2 regions of the Cupriavidus sp. a3 genome follow, and region 2 is predicted to be linked to the other one. Evidence: riboswitches for the same ligand, from Rfam matches in the RefSeq annotation. Region 2 holds a riboswitch; the other holds the start of a gene.
What was found. A riboswitch is a leader RNA that binds a small molecule or an ion and turns the genes downstream of it on or off. The one in region 2 is predicted to bind glycine.
Positions count from the first base shown of each region.

Region 1: it holds a riboswitch for glycine, as region 2 does, so the genes downstream of both, ACAD63_RS31280 (D-amino acid dehydrogenase) here and gcvT (glycine cleavage system aminomethyltransferase GcvT) in region 2, are expected to answer to the same signal.

Region 1 covers NZ_CP170644.1:2,082,669-2,093,112, reverse strand. The annotation lists gene ACAD63_RS31300 (LysR family transcriptional regulator) at 1-563, opposite strand, end outside; gene ACAD63_RS31295 (MaoC family dehydratase) at 847-1,305, shown strand; gene ACAD63_RS31290 (thiolase domain-containing protein) at 1,344-2,510, shown strand; gene ACAD63_RS31285 (Zn-ribbon domain-containing OB-fold protein) at 2,535-2,933, shown strand; gene ACAD63_RS31280 (D-amino acid dehydrogenase) at 3,067-4,332, opposite strand; glycine riboswitch at 4,387-4,517, opposite strand; glycine riboswitch at 4,518-4,619, opposite strand; gene ACAD63_RS31275 (TonB-dependent receptor) at 4,874-7,159, shown strand; gene ACAD63_RS31270 (sialidase family protein) at 7,165-8,415, shown strand; gene ACAD63_RS31265 (TlpA family protein disulfide reductase) at 8,412-8,912, shown strand; gene ACAD63_RS31260 (DUF3597 domain-containing protein) at 8,964-9,440, opposite strand; gene ACAD63_RS31255 (LysR family transcriptional regulator) at 9,573-10,444, opposite strand, start outside.
Region 2 covers NZ_CP170643.1:179,301-189,744, forward strand. The annotation lists gene gcvP (aminomethyl-transferring glycine dehydrogenase) at 1-2,861, opposite strand, end outside; gene gcvH (glycine cleavage system protein GcvH) at 2,961-3,341, opposite strand; gene gcvT (glycine cleavage system aminomethyltransferase GcvT) at 3,441-4,568, opposite strand; glycine riboswitch at 4,663-4,787, opposite strand; glycine riboswitch at 4,809-4,895, opposite strand; gene ACAD63_RS00740 (glycine zipper 2TM domain-containing protein) at 4,965-5,195, opposite strand; gene ACAD63_RS00745 (UvrD-helicase domain-containing protein) at 5,461-7,557, shown strand; gene ACAD63_RS00750 (hypothetical protein) at 7,770-7,940, shown strand; gene ACAD63_RS00755 (ABC transporter substrate-binding protein) at 7,926-9,044, opposite strand; gene hemN (oxygen-independent coproporphyrinogen III oxidase) at 9,246-10,444, shown strand, end outside.

The DNA of each region.
Region 1 (10,444 bases), on a different contig from region 2:
GCGAGGTCGGCCAGCGTCAGCGCGGGCTTGCCCGCCAGCGGGTGGCTGCGCGGCAGGGCGGCGACAAAGCGGTCGCGCTCCAGCAGCGCCAGCGCGGTATTGCCCGGCGTCAGCAGCGGCGTGCGCACCAGGCCCACGTCCAGCGCCTCGTCTTCCAGCCATTGCATGATGCGGGTCGAGGTCGCTTCGCGCAGCACCAGTTCGACGCCGGGGTATTCATTGCGGAAGCGCGTCACCAGCCGTGGCAGCAGGTGCGAGGTCGTGGTGCCGACAAAGCCCACCCGCAGGATGCCGGCCATGCCGCTGCTGGCCGACTGCACCAGCTCGCTGAACTGGCCGGCGTGGAACAGGATGCGCCGGGCCTCGGCCAGCGCGGCGCGGCCGGTCTCGGTCAGCGTGACGCCGCGCGGCTCGCGCACGAACAGGGTGGCGTCGAGCTCGGACTCGAGCTTCTGGATCGAGACCGTCAGCGCGGGCTGGGCGATATGCAGGCGCTCTGCCGCGCGGCGGAAATTGAGGGTCTCGGCCAGCACGACGAAGTGCCGGATGCGGCGCAGTTCCATGGGGTCAGCGGGGATGCGGGAGCCACATCTTAGTGCGCCGCGCGCCCCCCGGGCAACCGCGCGCGCCGGGTGGGTCGATAAACAGCGCTTATCGATCGCGCGGCAAACGATATTGGACGCCGGTTCCGCGGCGTCGCTACACTCGATTGCAAGCTGCGGTGCAGCAACAGATTCCGTATCAAGGAACACTCAAGGAACACAACGGAGACAGCCGGCCGGGCGCAGGCCGATCGCGCCGATCGCGCCCGCCGCGCCTGACCAGGCCTGGACCGACAGGAGCCTCATGCACAGCATTGCATCGCTCGACGACCTGCGCGCGCTTTGCGCCGCGCCCGCCGCCGTGAGCGAGTATTTCCCCATCGGGCAGGACGCCATCGATACCTTCGCCGAGCTGACGCATGACCGGCAGTGGATCTACGTGGACCCCGAGCGCGCCGCGGCGGATTCGCCATACGGCTGCACGGTCGCGCACGCCTTCCTGATCGTGTCGATGGTGTCGGCGGCGTTCGGGCAGTGCTTTACCTTTCCGGGCCGCAAGCTGGCGCTGAACTATGGCTTCGACCGGCTGCGCTTCACCGGCCCGGTGCCGGCCGGCGCGCGCGTGCGCGGCGCGTTCACGCTGCAGCAGCTCGACGAAGTCCGCCCCGGTGAAGTGCGCTGCCACTGGAAGGTAGAGATGCAGGTCGAAGGCAGCGAGCGGCCGGCCATGGTGGCGACCTGGCTGGTGCAGATGCGCTTCTGAAGTTCCCCAATATCAATCCCAAGCAGGACGAGACTCCCATGAGCATCAAAGGCAAGGCATATATCGTCGGGGCCTACGAGCACCCGACCCGCAAGGCGCCGGACAAGTCGGTGGCGCAGCTGCACGCGGAATCCGCGCGCGGCGCGCTGGCCGATGCCGGCCTGACCCTGGCGGACGTGGATGGCTACTTCTGCGCCGGCGATGCGCCGGGGCTGGGCGCCACCAACATGGTCGACTACCTCGGCCTGAAGGTGCGCCACGTGGACTCCACCGACACCGGCGGCTCCGCCTACCTGGTGCATGTCTCGCACGCCGCGCAGGCCATTGCCGCCGGCAAGTGCAACGTGGCGCTGATCACGCTGGCGGGCCGGCCGCGCTCCGAAGGCTCGACCGGCACGCAGGCGCGCAACTGGGGCGCCAACCTGCCGGACGCCCCGTTCGAGGCGCCGTTCAATCCCGTCACCGTCAACCTGTACGCGATGGTGGCGATGCGCCATATGTACGAGTACGGCACCACGCCCGAGCAGCTGGCATGGGTCAAGGTGGCGGCGTCGCACCACGCGCAGCACAACCCGCACGCGATGCTGCGCAACGTGGTCACGGTGGAAGAGGTGCTGAACTCGCCGTTGATCGCCGACCCGCTGCACAAGCTCGACTGCTGCGTGGTGTCCGACGGCGGCGGCGCGCTGATCGTGGCGCGGCCCGAGATCGCGGCCACGCTCAGGCGCCCGAAGGTGAAGATCATCGGCGCCGGTGAATACGTCAAGGGCCAGCTCGGCGGCGAGGTCGACCTGAGCTGGTCGGGCGCGAAGTTTTCCGGCGCGGCCGCGTTCGCTGAAGCCGGCGTGACCCCGGCCGACATCAAGTACGCCTCGATCTACGACAGCTTCACCATCACCGTGCTGATGCAGCTGGAAGACCTGGGCTTCTGCAAGAAGGGCGAAGGCGGCAAGTTCGTGGCCGACGGCAACCTGATCTCGGGCGTCGGCAAGCTGCCGTTCAATACCGATGGCGGTGGCCTGTGCAACAACCACCCGGCCAACCGCGGCGGCATCACCAAGGTGATCGAGGCCGTGCGCCAGCTGCGCGGCGAGGCGCATCCAGCGGTGCAGGTGAAGAACTGCGACCTGGCGCTGGCGCAAGGCACCGGCGGCTACCTGGGCTCGCGCCACGGCAGCGCCACCCTGATCCTCGAGCGCGAATAATGAACGATCGCCGGAGCAACTGACATGACGACCCCGCACACTCCCATGGCCTACAAGGCCCCGGACGAACAGCCCGACAACATCGAATTCTGGCAGGCCGCGCGCGAAGGCCGGCTGCTGGTCAAGCACTGCCAGTCATGCGGCAAGACGCACTGGTATCCGCGCACGCTGTGCCCGTTCTGCATGGGCGATACGGTCTGGAAGACCGCCAGCGGCCGCGGCACCATCTACTCGTACAGCGTCACGCGCAAGGCTGGCCCGCAGGCGTATTGCATTGCCTATGTGACGCTGGACGAGGGCGTGACCATGATGACCCATATCGTCGATTGCGATCTCGATGAGGTGCGCATCGGGCAGAAGGTGAAGGTCAGGTTCGCGCCCAGCGTGGATGGGGCGCCGGTGCCGGTGTTTGCGCCGGCCTGAGCGGTTCACGGCGGGCGATGGCGCTTCACTCCGTGGAGGCTCCCGCCCTCTCCCCCGTACCTCTCCCGCGAGCGGGAGAGGGGCTGGGGGAGAGGGCCAGCGCTGGCAATAGCGAGGCGCTCAACTGGCAATCTCAAGCCTTGGCAAGTCCCAGCGAGCCCACGCCCGAGACTTTCGGCTCAACCAGCGCCTGCGCCACCACCCCCGCCACCATATCCGCCGTCACCGCCGACAGCGTCCAGCCAAGGTGCCCATGCCCGGTGTTGTAGAACACGCACCGGGCCCGCCCCCGCCCAACACGCGGCAGCATATCCGGCAGCATCGGCCGCAGCCCCGCCCACGGCACCACGCTGCGCGTGCTGACGCCGGGGAAGCACTGCTGCACCCATTCCACCAGCGGCCGGATGCGGTCGGCGCGGATGTCGCGGTTGAAGCCGTTGAACTCCGCGGTGCCGGCCACGCGGAAGCGGTCGTCGCCCAGGCGGCTGGTGACCAGCTTGGTTTCATCGTCGAGCAGGCTGACGGTCGGCGCCGCGGTGCGGCTGCCCGCGTCGTTCAGGTTGACGGTGATGGAATAGCCCTTGACCGGATAGATGTTGACGCGGTCGCCCAGCCCGGCGGCCAGCGCGCGGCTGGCGGTGCCGGCGCAGATCACCGCGCCGTCGAAGGTCGAGGTGGCGCTGTCCGCGCCTTCCTGCACGGTCACGCTGGCGCTGCGGCCATCGGTGGTGACCTTGCGCACGTCCTCGCCGTAGCGGCAGTGCACGCCCATGCGCTCGATGGCGGCGGCCAGGCCGCTGGTGAACTTGTGGATGTCGCCGGTCGAATCGCTTTCGGTGAAATAGCCGCCGTAGTAGGTGCCGGCCAGCGTCGGCTCGATCGCGCGCATTTCCGCCGGCGTCACCGCGCGGCGCTCCAGCCCGCCCTGCGCCAGCAGCGCCGAGACGCGGCCCGCGTGCTCGAAGCCCGCCTTGTCGCGATAGATATGCAGGATGCCTTCGCGCTTGTGGTCGAAGTCGATGCCTTCCTGCGCCGCCCACGCGAACAGGTGCTCGCGCGCCGCGATGGCCAGGCGCGCGGTCTCGATGGTGTTGCGGCGGTAATGCGGGATCGAGGCGATGAACTCGGCGAACCAGCTCAGCTTGTGCCAGCTCGGGCGCGGGTTGACCAGCAGCGGGGCGTCGCTGCGCAGCATCCACTTCAGGCCCTTGATGATGGTGGACCAGTGCGTCCACACCTCGGCATTGGAGGCGGATAGCTGCCCGCCGTTGGCGAACGAGGTTTCCATCGCGGCGTAGCGGTGGCGCTCGAACAGGGTGACGGAGAATCCGCGCCGGGCGAGCGCGTAGGCCGTGGTGACACCGGTGATGCCACCGCCGATGACGGCGATTGTCTTCATGATCTGGCAGTCCAGAAACGTCGGGGTGGGAGCCCGCACGCGACATGCGTGGCGGACGCCCCCTCTGTTCCTGACCTGAGAGATTCACGACAGCCGCCGGTGGTGCCCGGGGGTACCGGTGGCGGGGGCCGCTTGCTCCTTCGGTATGCCGGCTGACGATGGCGGCATTCTTCAGAGTGCTGTGACGCGTGATACCGGTCCTTTTGCCTGAGAGTTTCCGGGGCGGTTGCTCCTTCGGCGCTGTCCGCGGCGGCTGCCGCCGGATCAGTCTCTCCCAGCATCACGTTGGCGCGAACGCCAATCCGCGCAAATCTAGAGACAAAGGCCGCAAGTGGATATGCGGGTAAACGCGAATAGAGCCAGTCGTGTTCGCATGGATGGGTCGAGTCGCTTCTTTACCGGCGCGGCGCTATGTCGCACTGCGTCAAGCCGACCCGCCCCCTAGAATGTCAGCACTCGCTACGCGGAGGAAGTGCGCCGTAGCACGAGCCGGATACGGCGCACCGGTCGGGCGAGCCAGAAGAACAGAAAAGGTATTCCAGTGAGAAGAAATCGGATTGCGCTGGCCGCCTCGGCCGCGCTGATGGGCCCCGGCATCGCCGGCGCGCAGCCGGATGAACCCGTCAGCGCGCCGCAGCCCTTGCAGGAAGTCGTGGTCTCGGCGAAGACCGGGCGCGGCGAAACGCCGGCCACGCCGCCCAATACGCCATCGCCCGCCTATGGCATCAGCGCCGCACGCATGGCGGACTTCAACGTGGTCAACACCGAAGACGCGCTCAAGTACGCGCCCAACCTCGCCGTGCGCAAGCGCTTCATCGGCGATATGAACTCGATCATCTCGGTGCGCAGCACTAGCTCGCGCCAGTCGGCGCGCGGGCTGGTCTATGCCGACGGCCTGCTGCTTTCCAACCTGCTGGGCTCCGATTTCACTTTCCCGCCGCGCTGGTCGCTGGTCAACGCCGCCGAGATCGAGCGCGTCGACGTGCTGTATGGCCCGTATTCGGCGCTGTACCCGGGCAATTCGCTGGGCGCGACCGTGCTGATCAGTACGCGCACACCGGAGAAGTTCGAGGGCGATGCCAGCGTGCAGCTATTCACGCAGCGCTTCAACCTGTACGGCACGCACGACAGTTTCAACGGCGTGCACGCCAACGCCTACGTGGGCGACCGCGCCGGGCCGTTCTCGTGGCTGGTCAGCGTCGACCGGCAGGACAGCAAGAGCCAGCCGCTGAGCTTCTACACCGCGGCGCGCTCCAGCGTGCGGGCGACTTCGGCCGACAAGCCCGTGACCGGCGCCTACTTCGACCAGGACCAGACCGGCGCCGACCGCACCGTGATGGGCGTCAACAGCGAGGGCGTCACGCACACCGTGCAGGACCAGCTCAAGCTCAAGCTCGGCTACGACATCACCAATACCCTGCAGGCGCAATTCACCGCCGCCTACTGGCAGCAGGACCGCTCCAGCGCCACCGGCAGCTACCTGCGCGATGCCGACGGCAACGTGGTGTCGAGCGGCCCGGTCAATATCGGCGGCCTCCGCTACGTGATCCCCGCCAACGCGTTTGCGCCGGGCAATGGCGAGGACGCGCGCTGGCTCTACGGCCTGTCGCTGCGCACGCGCAACGAGACCGGGTGGAATTTCTCCGGCGTGGCATCGCTGTTCGATGTCACCAAGGACATCAGCCGCACCGCCAGCACCGCGGGCAATGGCCCGGGCACGGTGACCTATGGCGACGGCACCGGCTGGCGCACGCTCGACCTGAAGGCCGACTACCGCCCGCAGCAGCTCAAGGGCGGCCACTGGGTCACCCTCGGCTACCACTACGACAACTACAGGCTCAGCAACACCACCTACAACACCTCGGACTGGCAGGCCGCCACCATCTCCGCGTTCAACAACGCCTTTGCCGGCAAGACCGAGACGCAGGCGCTGTACGCGCAGGACGCGTGGTACTTCGCCGAGGACTGGAAGCTGATCCCGGGCGTGCGCTGGGAGCACTGGCGCGCCTATGACGGCAGCCGCAGCCAGCCAGGCGTAGATGTCGCCTACCCGGTGCGCAGCGAGTCCAACTGGTCGCCCAAGCTGGCGCTGGAAAAGGCCATCGGTCAGGACTGGCTGGGCCGGCTGTCGCTCGGCCAGGCCTGGCGCTACCCGACCGTCGCCGAGCTGTTCCAGGGCCGCATCACCGGCACCTCGCTGATCAACAACGATCCCAACCTGAAACCGGAGCGCTCCTTCTCGAAGGACCTGACCTTCGAACGCACGGTCGACCGTTCGTACTTCCGCGTGTCGGTGTATGAAGACGACATCCGCGATGCGCTGGTCAGCCAGACCAATACCACGGTGTTCCCCACCGTCACCAGTTTCCAGAACGTGGACCGCGTGCGTACGCGTGGCATCGAGCTTGCCTACGACGGGCGCGACGTGCTGACCAGCGGCTTCGACCTGTCGGCCAGCGGCGCGTACAACCATTCCAAGACGCTGGAGAATGCCAATAACCCGGCATCGGTGGGCAAGTATTTCTATCGCATCCCGCAGTGGCGCGCGAACCTGGTCGGCACCTACCGCTTTACGCCGGCATGGGCCGGCACGCTGGCGATGACCTATTCGGGGCGGCAGTACAATACGCTCGATAACAGCGACGTCAATCCCGACACCTTCGGCGGCACCAGCAGTTTCCTGACCTTCGACGTCAAGGTGACCTACAAGCCCGCCAGGAACGTGCGGCTCGGGCTTGGCATCGACAACCTGACCGACCAGCGTTACTTCGTCTACCACCCGTACCCGGGCCGGACGTTCTACGCCGAGGCCAAGCTTTCCTTCTGAGTGCAGTGACCAGTCCGATCCTGACCATTCCCCTGCAGCGCTTGCCCCGCAGCTTCCGCTTCCTTGCCGCCGGCGTGATCGCCTGCACGGCGTTCGCCGCGATGGCGCAGTCCCATGGCAACCATGCCGGCCACGGTGCGCAAAGCGCGGCGCCGAAGGCGATGAGCGAACTCGGCACCGGCGCCGCCTTCGATCGCGACGGCCGCTTGTGGATCGCCTACAAGGACGGCCAGCACGTGGCCGTGCGCGCGTCGGCCGACCAGGGTCGCAGCTTCGGGCCGGTGCAGCACGTCAACCGCGTGCCCGAAGCCGTGGCTGCTGACCACGACAGCCGGCCCAAGGTTGCCACCGGCCGCGACGGCGAGATCTACGTCACCTGGACCCAGCCGCTGCCCAAGCCCTATACCGGCTTTATCCGCTTCGCGCGCTCCGCCGACGGCGGCAAGACCTTTGCCGCGCCGGTGACCGTGCATGCCAACCGCGACCAGATCGCGCACCGCTTCGACGCGATCGCGGTGGACCCGGCCGGCCGCGTCTTCGTCAGCTGGATCGACAAGCGCGACGTGGTCGCCGCCGAAGCGCGCAGGCAGCCCTATGCCGGCGCTGCGATCTACTACGCGGTATCGGCCGACCACGGCAAGAGCTTCCAGGGCGATTACAAGATCGCCGACCAGTCCTGCGAATGCTGCCGCATCGCGCTCGCGCCGACGCCGGACGGCAAGATGCTGGCGCTGTGGCGCCACGTGTTCCCGCCCAACGCGCGCGACCACGCGGTGGCACTGCTCGGCGCCGACGGCACGCCCGCGCCGATGCAGCGCGCGACCTTCGACGACTGGCGCATCGACGCCTGCCCGCACCACGGCCCGGGCGCCGCGGTGGCGCCGGACGGCATGCTGCACATGGTCTGGTTCAACGTGAAGGCAGGCAAGCCGACGGTATCGGTCGGCCGCTTCCGGGACGGCAAGCTGCAGGCGCAGCGTCCGCTGGACGACCCGCGCGCGCAGCATGCCGATATCGTCGCGCTCGACGACCATCGCATCGTGGTGGCGTGGAAATCGTTCGACGGCCAGCAGACCCGGCTCTCGGCGATGCTGTCGCAGGACGGCGGCAAGACCTGGCAGACGCGCCAGGTTGCCGGCACCGCGCGCGATTCGGACCAGCCGCACCTGCTGCAGCACGGCGGCCGCGCCTACGTGCTGTGGCGCACCGAGGCCGAAGGCTTCCAGGTCTTCCCGCTGGCGCAGGAGGGCGCATGACATTGCGTCGCAAACTCATCGCCGCGCTGGCGGGCGCCACGATCGCGCTCGGCGTCGCCGGCATGGCGCACGCGGCCGAACGCGTATCGGTGTTCGAATCCGCCAGTGCCGCGCAGCTCAGTGCCAGCCAGCAGGGCAAGCCCTTCGTGCTGGTGGTGTGGTCGCTCGACTGCGTCTACTGCAAGCGTAATTTCGAAGCCATCGGCAAGCTGCAGGCGAAGCATCGCAGCCTGCGCGTGGTCACGCTGGCCATGGACCGGCCCGACGCGCTGCCGCAGGTGCAGCAGCTGCTCAAGCGCGTCAACCTGACGCGCGACGCGTGGATGTTCGGCAACGAGCCGCAGGAGAGGCTGCGCTATTCGGTCGATCCCGACTGGATGGGGGAGATGCCGCGCACGTACTTCTATCGGGCCGACGGCCAGCGGCAGGGCGTATCCGGCGTGATCGGCGACGCCGACTGGGACAAGCACCTGCGCTGGGCGGGCATCGGCGGCTGAGGCGGCCGCCGGCCCTTTCCTGAGGCAGCCGCCAACGCTTCCCGGATTTCCTTACGACAAGTCCGCCGGCAGCTTGCCGCCGTTGGCCGCAAGCTCCTGCATCAGGCGCTTGTGCAGCCAGACATTCATCCCGGCGGAATCGTTCATGTCGCCGCTGTAGTGCAGCTCGCGCGCCAGTTCCTTGCGGTGCTCGAGGCTGCTGTCGATGCCCAGCGCCTTCATCGTGTCAACGATGGACGTGCGCCAGTTCAGCGTCTGGCCGCTCTCCCTGACCAGGTTGTCCATGATGGATTCGACGTCGACGCCCGACAGCGGCGTGGGTTTGGCCGCGGCCTGGCCAGCGCTGCCTGCGGGCGTGGTGGCGCCTGCCGACGCGGGCGACGGGCTCGACGGCGCGGGTGCCGCGCCTGCCGAGGTCGGCGTGCCAGCCGCTGTGCCGGCGGATGTGCCGGCGGGGGTGCCCGAAGTCGTGGCAGCCGGCTTGGCCCGGCCCAGCAGCTTGTTGAGGATGTCCTTGAAGATGCTCATGGCGGTGGCCTCCTGTCCGTTTGGATCGCAGCACGTGGAGTACAGCGCCATGCAGGAAACGCACCATCCACGCAGGCCTTGCTTTCGGCGCACCAGGCAGCGCCGGGTTGTAAATGCTGCATGCAGCGACAGTCATGCCGGCACTTTTGCCGGCTCGCCGAACTCGCTGAACTTCGCCGCCATGAACTCGACGAACAGCCGGAGCCGCGACGACAGCTGATGCCGCTGGTGATAGACCGCGTAGATGTCGGCCTCCGGCGTGGCGTACTGCGGCAACACCTGCACCAACCGTCCGCTGCGCAGGAATCGCTCGATATCCCATTCGGCCCGCATCAGGATGCCGTGGCCTTCCAGCGCCCAGTTGACCGCGATCTCGCCGTCGTTGGTGGTCAGGTTGCCGCGCACGCGCACGGTTTCGGTACGCGCCTTGGCCCCCTTGCCGGTGGTCAGGCGCCACACGCCATAGGCGTCGCTGCCCTGCCGGATGCCGATGCAGTTGTGGCGGCGCAGGTCGGCCGGCGTGTTGGGGATGCCGTGATCGCGCAGGTACTTGGGCGACGCGCATAGCAGGCGCCGGTTGGGCGCCAGCTTGCGCGCCACGATGCGCGCATCGGGCGGCTGGCCGAAGCGGATGCAGACGTCGAACGCGTCTTCGTTCAGCGGTGGCGGGTCGGCCGACAGCTGCAGCTGCACGTCGACTTCGGGATAGGCCGCGACGTACTCGGAAATCACCGGCGCCACGTGCATGCGGCCGAACCCCAGCGTGGCATTGACGCGCAGCAGGCCGCTCGGCTTGCCCTTGGAACGCGTCAGCAGCTGGTCCAGGTCCTCGATCTCGCTCAGGATGCGCCGCGCGTGCTCCAGGTAGACCTCGCCCTCGGGCGTCAGGCTCATGCGCCGGGTGGTGCGCGTGACCAGCGGCATGCCGATTCGCGCCTCCATCTGTGCCAGCCGCTTGCTGACCGCCGCGGTTGTGATGCCAAGGTCGCGCGCGGCCGCGCTCA
Region 2 (10,444 bases):
GCACGGCCGACCGGCGGCCAGTACTTCTGCGTGCGCAGCGACGCCACCGGATAGGCGGCTTCCTCGCGCGTGTACTTGTGGGTCCACTCGTTCGCGGTCACCACCGCGGCGGTGTGCGGCGCGTGCTTGAGCGGGTTGTCCTCGCGGTCGAAAGTACCGTCGGCGACGCGGCCGATTTCCTGGCGGATCGCGATCATCGCGTCGATGAAGCGGTCCAGCTCATGCAGTGCTTCGGACTCGGTCGGCTCGATCATCAGCGTGCCCGGCACCGGGAAGCTCATGGTCGGCGCGTGGAAGCCGTAGTCCATCAGGCGCTTGGCCACGTCTTCGTTGCTGATGCCGGTCTCCTTCTGCAGCGGGCGCACGTCCAGGATGCACTCGTGCGCGACCAGGTCGTGCTGGCCGGTGTACAGCACCGGGTAGTACGGCGCCAGGCGCTTGGCCACGTAGTTGGCCGCCAGGATGGCGTTCTCGGTGGCGGCGGTCAGGCCGGCCGAACCCATCATCGCGATATACATCCACGAGATCGGCAGGATGCTGGCCGAGCCGAACGGTGCCGCCGACACGCCGCCGATGCCGCGGTCGTCGCGGCGGTAGCCGACGCTGTCCTGGTTGGGCAGGAAATCCGCCAGGTGCGCGCCGACTGCGACCGGGCCAACGCCCGGGCCGCCGCCGCCGTGCGGGATGCAGAAGGTCTTGTGCAGGTTCAGGTGCGACACGTCGCCGCCAAACTGGCCCGGCGCGGCGGTGCCGACCATCGCGTTCATGTTGGCGCCGTCGACATAGACCTGGCCGCCGTGCTTGTGCACGATCTCGCAGATCTGCTGCACGCCCTGCTCAAACACGCCGTGCGTGGACGGGTAGGTGATCATGATCGCAGCCAGGTTCTTGCTGTGCTGCTCGGCCTTCTTCGCCAGGTCTTCCAGGTCGACGTTGCCGTTCTCGTCGCAGGCCACCACCACCACCTTCATGCCGGCCATCTGCGCCGACGCCGGGTTGGTGCCGTGCGCCGACGACGGGATCAGGCAGATGTCGCGATGGCTTTCGCCGCGGCTGGCGTGATACGCATGGATGATCAGCAGGCCCGCGTACTCGCCTTGCGAGCCGGCGTTGGGCTGCAGGCTGACCGCGGCGTAGCCGGTGGCGGCGCACAGCATGGCCTCGAGCTGGTCGATCATCTCGCGGTAGCCCACGGTCTGGTCCAGCGGCGCGAACGGGTGGATCTGGCTGAACTCGGGCCAGGTCACCGGGATCATCTCGCTGGTGGCGTTCAGCTTCATCGTGCACGAGCCCAGCGGGATCATGGTGCGGTCCAGCGCCAGGTCCTTGTCGGCCAGCATGCGCAGGTAGCGCAGCATCTCGTGCTCGGCGTGGTGCGTATTGAACACCGGATGGGTCAGGTACTCGCTGGCGCGCGCCAGTTCGGCCGGGAAGGCGTCATTGATGGCGGCTTCGAGCTTGTCGAAATCGAGGCCCGCCGGCAGCGGCTTGCCTTGCGTGAAGATTTCCCACAGCGCAACCACGTCGTCGCGGGTGGCGGTCTCGTCCAGCGAGATGCCGACGCGCGTGGCGCCGGCATGGCGCAGGTTGATGCCGCGCGCGGTGGCGGCGGCATGGATGGCTTCGGTGTTGAAGCCGGTCTCCAGCGTCAGCGTGTCGAAGAAGGTGGCGTTGGTGCGGACGAAGCCAAGCTGCTCCAGGCCGGCGGCCAGCGTCGCGGCCAGGCGATGCACGCGCTGCGCGATGCGCTTCAGGCCCTGCGGGCCGTGGTATACGGCGTACATCGACGCCATCACCGCCAGCAGCACCTGCGCGGTACAGATGTTGGAGGTCGCCTTTTCGCGGCGGATATGCTGTTCGCGCGTCTGCAGCGCCAGGCGATACGCCTTGTTGCCCTGCGCGTCGACGGTCACGCCGACCAGACGGCCCGGCATCGAGCGCTTGAACGCATCCTTCACCGCCATGTAGCCGGCGTGCGGGCCGCCAAAGCCCAGCGGCACGCCGAAGCGCTGCGAGTTGCCCACGGCCACGTCGGCACCCCATTCGCCCGGCGCGGCGATCAGCGTCAGCGCCAGCAGGTCGGCGGCAGCCACCACCAGGCCCCCGGCGGCGTGCACCGCGTCGGCGATGGCGCGGTAGTCATTGATGTCGCCGTTCACGCCCGGGTACTGCAGCAGCACGCCGAAGGCGCCCGCAGCAGCGGCGTCGGCGGCGGGGCCGACCTTCACTTCGATATCCAGCGGCAGCGCGCGCGTTCGCACCACTTCCAGCGTCTGCGGCAGCACGTCGTCGGCGACGAAGAAGATACTGGAGTCGTGCTTGTTCACGCGCTGCAGCAGCGTCATCGCTTCGGCGGCAGCGGTGCCTTCATCGAGCATCGACGCGTTGGCGATATCCAGCCCGGTCAGGTCGGTGACCATCTGCTGGAAGTTCAGCATCGCTTCCAGGCGGCCTTGCGAGATTTCCGGCTGGTAGGGCGTGTAGGCGGTGTACCAGGCCGGGTTCTCGAAGATATTGCGCAGCACGACCGCGGGCGTGACGGTGTTGTAGTAGCCCTGGCCGATAAAGCTCTTCAGTACGCGGTTCTTGCGCGCCAGGCCGCGCAGCTTGGCCAGTGCGGCTTCCTCGCTCAGCGGCTCGGTGAACTCGCCCATCGGCATGCCGTCGCGGCGGCGGATGGCGGCGGGGATCACGGCATCGATCAGCGCGGCGCGGCTGTCGTAGCCGAGCACCTTCAGCATGTGCTGCTGTTCGGGGGTATCGGGGCCGATGTGGCGGGCGGCGAAGGCGTCGCGCGCCTCCAGTTCGGCCAGCGTGGGCCGGTTACCTTGGGCGGCGGTCATGGGAAGCGGGGCGTTCATTGGCAAGAACCTCGTGGGGAGCGCTGCGGCAGGTGGTCAGCCGTGCCGCGGCGCTGCAAATGCTGTGTGCCGATCCCGGGTGCGGGACCGGCGGGGCGATCAGGCGCCGACGCTGGCCTTGTACGCGTCGGCCGACATCAGGCCGTTGACGTCGTCGCTGTTGGCCGGCTTGAGCTTGAACAGCCAGGCGTCGAAGGCATTGGCATTGACGCTTTCCGGCTCGGCCGTGGCGGCTTCGTTGACGGCGATCACTTCGCCGGCCACCGGGGCGTAGATATCGGAAGCGGCCTTCACCGATTCCACCACTGCCAGCGCGTCGCCGGCACCGACCGACTTGCCCACTTCGGGCAGTTCCAGGAAGACGATGTCGCCCAGCGCATCCTGTGCGTGGTCGGTGATGCCAATGGTGAGCGTGCCGTCGGCTTCGACGCGCACCCACTCATGCGACTCGGTGTATTTGAGGTCGGCGGGGAAATTCATGAAGGTTCTCCGGATTCAGATCTGTTTCTTGTTGGGTGATGCCTGCCCGGCAACGCTGCCGGCAGGCGAGGGCGACCGTTGGGTGAGCGGATGTTTCCCTTAGCTCACGAGTGCCTTGCCATTACGCACAAACGGCAGTTTAACCACAGTCGCGTTGAGTTTGCGGTCGCGGATCTCCACCTGCACGGTGTCGCCGACGTTCACGCCCTGCGGCAGGCGCGCGAACGCGATCGATTGCGACAGCGAGGGGCTGAAGGTGCCGCTGGTGATTTCGCCGTCACCGGCGGCGGTGATGACCTTCTGGTGGGCGCGCAGCACGCCACCTTTGTCGCGCAGGATCAGGCCGAGGAATTGCTGGCGCGAGCCGGCCGCGGCCAGTGCCGCCTTGCCGGTGAAGTCGCGCTCGCTCTGCAGGTCGACGGTCCAGGCCAGGCCCGCGTCCAGCGGCGAGGTGCTGATATCCATGTCCTGGCCATACAGGTTCATGCCGGCTTCCAGGCGCAGCGTGTCGCGCGCGCCCAGGCCGGCCGGGCGCACGCCCGCGGCATTCAGTTTTTCCCACAGGCCGGCGACGCTGGCCGCCGGCACCACCAGCTCGAAGCCGTCTTCGCCGGTGTAGCCGGTGCGCGCGACCATGACTTCGCCAAGTGCGGGGTCCTGCACCACGACAGCGTTGAACGGCTTGAGCGCATCGGAAGGCTGGGTCGACGGGAAGGTACTCCACACCTTGGCGCGGGCGTTAGGGCCCTGCACCGCGACGATCGCCAGCGGCTGCGCGCCCGCGGGCGCAACATCTTCACGGCGCGGGGTGATGGTCACGCCGCTGCCGGTGGCGTCGTTGCGCGCACGGATCCAGTCGATATCGCCGACCGCGGTGCTGGCGTTGACCACCAGGCGGAAACGGTCCTCGGCAAAGAAATAGACGATCAGGTCGTCGATCACGCCGCCTTTTTCGTCGAGCATGCACGAGTACAGCGCCTTGCCCGGCGTCTGCAGCTTGTCGACGTTGTTGGCCAGCAGGCCGCGCAGGAAGGCGCGGGTATTGGGGCCGCTGAGGTCGACCACGCACATGTGCGACACGTCGAACATGCCGGCGTCGGTGCGCACGGCGTTGTGTTCTTCGATCTGGGAGCCGTAGTTGACCGGCATGTCCCAGCCGCCGAAGTCGACCATGCGGGCGCCGAGGGCGCGGTGGATGGCGTTGAGGGGCGTGGCCTGGAGCGTCATGGAATCCTCGGGGGCAATGTCGGGTTGCGAAAACAAAAAAGGGCCATCCGCCGCAACGATCGCTATGCCAATGGCCAAGCAATCCGCTGCGGCGGATGACCCCTCTGTCCTCGATACCTGAGAGATTACGAGGCGGATTCGTTGAATCCCGTCCTCGCGCGCCCCTTCGGTGGGCACGCTCGCCACGAATGGCGGGTGCCGCTCTCCAGAGTGCGGCATGCATCGTGTGCATGTTGCATGCCGATCCGAGCGGTCCGTGGTGCCTGAGAGTTTTCGGGTGATACCCCTTCGGCGGCGCAGATATGCGCGCTCTCCCGGTCGGATGCGCGCAATGTACGGGAGGGCCCTGCCTTTGTCAACGCGGCGGGCGCCCCCCGCCAGCAGCCATTCGCCCTATCAACGGCGATGGTCGTCGGTCATTACGTTACCGACCACGCCGCCCAGGGCGGCACCGCCCAGCGTGCCTGCGGCACTACCGTGCGTCAACGCAGCACCGCCGGCCGCGCCCACGCCGGCACCAATGACCGTGTTGCGCTGCTTCGGTGTCATGTCGGCACAGCCGGTGGCCAGGGCCGCAACGGCTATGCCGGCCATCGTCGCTTTGGAAAAGGCTCGTAGCATTTTCATGATGGGCTCCGAAAGTAACTTTGAGTACGTTCGGGACGCAGGTCTGCCATCCCGCCATACTGGTTAGAGGAGGGCCCGGACGCCCGGTTTTGGGACTTACCAAGTGTTACTTCGGTAACGTCCCCGCCCCCGGAAAAAGCGGTTCCCGCTGACTGATCAGGGCCGGCCCAGCGTGTTAACATGATTAGCTTTGCGTCCGGCGCCGCCCCATGTGGTGTACAGGGCGCGACGCCGCCCCGACCACCCCCCGCAAGCATTCCCGCGCATGAGCCACGGCCTCAACGCCGCCCAATCTGAAGCCGTCCGCTATCTGGACGGACCCTGCCTCGTCCTTGCCGGGGCGGGCTCGGGCAAGACCCGCGTGATCACGCAGAAGATCGCGCACCTGATCGAAGACAAGGGCTTCGAGCCGCGCCATATCGCCGCCGTCACCTTCACCAACAAGGCTGCCAAGGAGATGCAGGAACGCATCGGCAAGCTGATGGAAGGCAAGACCACGCGCGAGGGCAAGCGCATCCCGCTCAAGCAGCTCACAGTCTGTACCTTCCACTCGCTGGGCGTGCAGATTCTGCGCATGGAGGCGGAACACGTCGGCCTGAAGCCGCAGTTCTCGATCATGGATTCGGACGACTGCTTCGGCCTGATCCAGGAGCAGCTCGGCACCACCGACAAGAAGCTGATCCGCGGCGTGCAGAGCACGATCTCGCTGTGGAAGAACGGCATGGTCGACCCCGAGGCCGCGATCGCGCAGGCGGCCAATGCCGACGAGCACCAGGCCGCGCTGGTCTACCGCAACTACGTCGCCACGCTGAACGCGTACCAGGCGGTGGATTTCGACGACCTGATCCGCTTGCCCGCGGAACTGTTCGCGCGCAACGAAGCGGTACAGCTCAAGTGGCAGAACCGGCTGCGCTACTTCCTGGTCGACGAGTACCAGGACACCAACGCCTGCCAGTACCAGCTGCTCAAGCTGCTGGCGGGGGGCTCGCACCTGCGCGCGCCGGCCTTTACCGCGGTGGGCGACGACGACCAGGCCATCTACGGCTGGCGCGGCGCCACGCTGGACAACCTGCGCGGGCTGCAGACCGACTTCCCCGACCTCAAGGTGATCAAGCTGGAGCAGAACTACCGCTCCACCGTGCGCATCCTGGAAGCGGCCAACGCGGTCATCGCCAACAATCCCAAGCTCTTCGACAAGAAGCTGTGGAGCGAGCACGGCATGGGCGATCCCATCGCCATCCACCCGATGAACGACGAGGAGCACGAGGCGGAGTCGGTGGTGTTCCGCCTGTCGGCGCACAAGTTCGAGCGCCGCGCGCAGTTCCGCGACTACGCCATCCTGTACCGCGGCAACCACCAGGCGCGGCTGTTCGAGCAGATCCTGCGGCGCGAGCGCATTCCCTATGTGCTGTCGGGTGGCCAGAGCTTCTTCGACAAGGCCGAGATCAAGGACATCTGCGCCTACCTGCGCCTGATCGCCAATCACGACGACGATCCCGCCTTTATCCGCGCAATCACCACGCCGCGCCGCGGCGTCGGCAATACCACGCTCGAAGTGCTGGGCACGTTTGCCGGGCAGGCCAAGGTGTCGTTGTTCGAGGCGGCGATGATGGGCGGCATCGAGGGCAAGCTGCAGCCGCGCCAGCTGGAGCCGCTGCGCGTGTTCTGCGAATCGATGGTGCGGCTGGCCGACCGCGCGGCCAAAGATCCGGCCACCGAAGTGCTCGACGACCTGATGGCCGGCATCCACTACGAGGCATACCTGTACGACAGCTTCGACGAGCGCCAGGCGCAGTCGCGCTGGACCAACACGCTGGAGTTCCTCGAATGGCTCAAGCGCAAGGGCACCAAGCCGGAAGCGGCCGAGGGCGAGGAAGCCACCGGCTATGACAACGCCGACGGCTTCGGCAGCGAAGGCAAGAACCTGCTTGAGCTGACGCAGACCGTGGCGCTGATGAGCATGCTCGAAGGGCGCGAGGAAGATCCCGACGCCGTGCGGCTGTCCACGCTGCACGCGTCCAAGGGGCTGGAATATCCGCACGTGTTCCTGGTCGGCGTGGAAGAGGGCATCCTGCCCCACTGCCGCGAAGACGACGACATGACCGACGAGAAGATCGAGGAAGAGCGCCGGCTGATGTACGTCGGCATCACGCGCGCGCAGCGCAGCCTGCAGATCAGCTGGTGCAAGAAGCGCAAGCGCGCGCGCGAGACGTACTCTTGCCAGCCGTCGCGCTTTATCGGCGAGATGAAGCTGGAAGAAGCGCCGGCACCCAAGGACGAAACTCCGGCGATGAGCCCCAAGGACCGGCTCGGCGCGCTCAAGGCGCTGCTCGGCGGCCCAGGCAAGACGGCGGCAGGCTGATCTTAGGTACGAAGCCCGATACAAAACCCTACCAGGCCGACAAGACCGCGCGCGCCGCTGTCCTTAGCATGACGGTTGTGCCGCTCTGCGCTTTTCACGGTGTGCGGCTTGCGGCGGCAGGGGCTGCCCGGGTCTTGCCGCGCCAGACATCAAGTCTGGCTTTTCCCTGTAATTGGCCCCCGCCGCGCCAGCGTGCGGGGGCAATTTTGGACGTGCTCGCCCTGCTGCAGGCGGTGGTCGACGACGCCGCCGACAGCGGCCACGAGGTCGCGCTCAGCGGCCAGGCGCAGCCGCTGCTGGCGTGGCCGTCGGAGCTGCGGCGCACGGTGGTCAACCTGATCGAGAATGCGCGGCGCGCGCGCCTGTCGCTACCGCGCGCCTGACACCGCCAGCGTGACGTACTGCGAGCCGCGCTGGCCGTGGCTGAAGTCGAGGGTAAAGTCCCCCACGTCGACACGGCCTTGCAGTGCGCGGCGCAGCTCGGCGGCACCGCCGGCGCGCACGCCGGCCAGCGCCCGTGCCAGCCATGCGGCGCCGATATAGCCGGCCAGCGTCGCCGAGGACGGCGGCTCATCCAGGTATTGCTTCATGCGCGCTACGTGTTCCCTGACCACGCGCAGCGTGGCCTGCTGCGGGCCGGGCGCGACCTGGGTCAGCACCATGCCGCCGGCGTAGCCGGTACCCAGGATCTCGCGCGCGGCCGTGGCACTGACCGACGACAGGCCGACCAGGAAGCCATACCAGCCCTGCGCCGCCAGTGCGCGGCCCAGTCCGGCATAGGCCAGCGTATCGCCCGCGACGATCACGGCGCCGGGGCGGGCGGCTGCAATGCGGCGTGCCACGGCGTCGGCACCCGGGTCGGCTTTGGGATCGAGCGGCACCGCGCGCGTGCCGGTCTGCGCCTCCAGCCGGGCCAGCGATGGCGTGGCGAAGTCCGGCGCCACCGCCAGCGCGATCGCGCTCAGGCCATAGCTGCGCAACTGCCGCACTGCCGCGTCGAGTTCGGCCTGGTAGTCGGCGCGGGTGAACCAGACGTTGTCCGCTGCCAATGCCAGGCCCGACAGCGGCGCCACAATCTGCACGCCGCGCCGGACCAGCTCGGCCGATGACGCCAGCGCCGGCAGGAGACGGTCGCCGGCGCCGAACAGCAGCTCGGCGTGCTCGCTGTCGGCCAGCGCCACCGCCTGGGCCACCGCGCGGCGCGGATCGGGATCGGCGTTGCGCACCACGTGGGCGATCCGTACCGGGCCGTTGGCGGCATTGACCGCGTCGAACAGCACCTTGGCGCCGGCCAGGTAGTCGCGCGCCAGGTCCGCCTGCGCACTACCGCGGTCGATCAGGTGGCCCACCACCACGGTGCGGCGCGCGGGAGACTGGGCCAGCAGCGGGGCATTGGGCAGCGCCAGGGCCGCTGCGCCGGCCGCCAGCAGGCGTCGGCGCAGCGGTAGGTACGGCAGGGAAGGGGGCAGGGTGTCCGGGATCGGCATCGCGCAATAGAAAAAGGGGGCGCAAGTCGCGCCGGCGCGCAGCGTATCCGCCACGTATTACCGCCGTGTGACGCGGGGCGCCTGCGCACCCGTGCCGTGCCAACGCCGCGCTTGACGACGATCAACGCAACGCGCGGCGCGCAGTCCTAGCATGGGCTGTCAAACACCGTTCCCCCCGCGCCCCCCATGAACCCGCTTGCCATGACTACCCTTGCGCCCGACCGCCGCGCGCTGTCGGACTTTCGCGCTCTCGCCGGCCGCATCGACGGCAACGGCCCGCGCTACACCTCCTACCCGACTGCCGACCGCTTCAGGAACGGCCCGGACCTGTCGCTGTACCACGACGCCCTGGCCGCCTGCCGTGCCGATGCGCCCGCGCCGTTGTCGCTCTACCTGCATATCCCGTTCTGCGAGAACATCTGCTACTACTGCGGCTGCAACAAGATCATCACGCGCGACCACGGCCGCAGCGCCCGCTACGTCACCTACCTGGGCCGCGAGATGGCGCTGCTGGCCGCGCGGCTCGGCACGCGCCGGCGCGTGCTCCAGTCGCACTGGGGCGGCGGCACGCCGACCTTCCTGGATCCCGAAGAAATGCGCCGCGTGATGGCGCTGCTGCACGAGCATTTCGAACTGCCGCCCGATGGCGAGCATTCGATCGAGATCGACCCGCGCCGCGTCGATGACGCGCGCATGGCGCTGCTGGCCGAACTTGGGTTCAACCGCGTCAGCCTGGGCGTGCAGGATTTCGATCCCGAGGTGCAGCAGGCCATCCACCGGATCCAGTCGTACGAAGAGACCCGTGCCGTGGTCGACGCCGCGCGCCGGCTGGGCTTCCGCTCGGTCAGCCTCGACCTGATCTACGGCCTGCCGCACCAGACTGCCGCACGCTTTGGCCGCACCATCGACCAGGTGCTGGCGCTGCGGCCCGACCGCCTTTCGGTCTACAGCTATGCGCACCTGCCGCATGTGTTCAAGCCACAGCGGCGCATCGACGAAAGCGCGCTGCCGCCTGCCGGCGAGAAGCTCGACATCCTGGTCTCCACCATCGAACGCCTGACCGCCGAGGGCTACGTCTATATCGGCATGGACCACTTCGCGCTGCCCGATGACGACCTCGCCGTGGCGCAGCGCGAAGGCCGGCTGCAGCGCAACTTCCAGGGCTACTCCACGCACGCCGGCTACGACCAGCTCGGCCTCGGCGTCTCGGCGATCGGCGCGGTGGCGGGCCGCTACGTGCAGAACGCCCGCACGCTGGACGAGTACTACGGCGCGCTGGACCAGGAGCGCCTGCCGCTGGCGCGCGGGGTGGAGATGACCGCCGACGATCATCTGCGCCGCGAACTGATCGGCGCGCTGATGTGCAACGGCGTGCTGGATATCCCCGCGCTGGAGCGGCG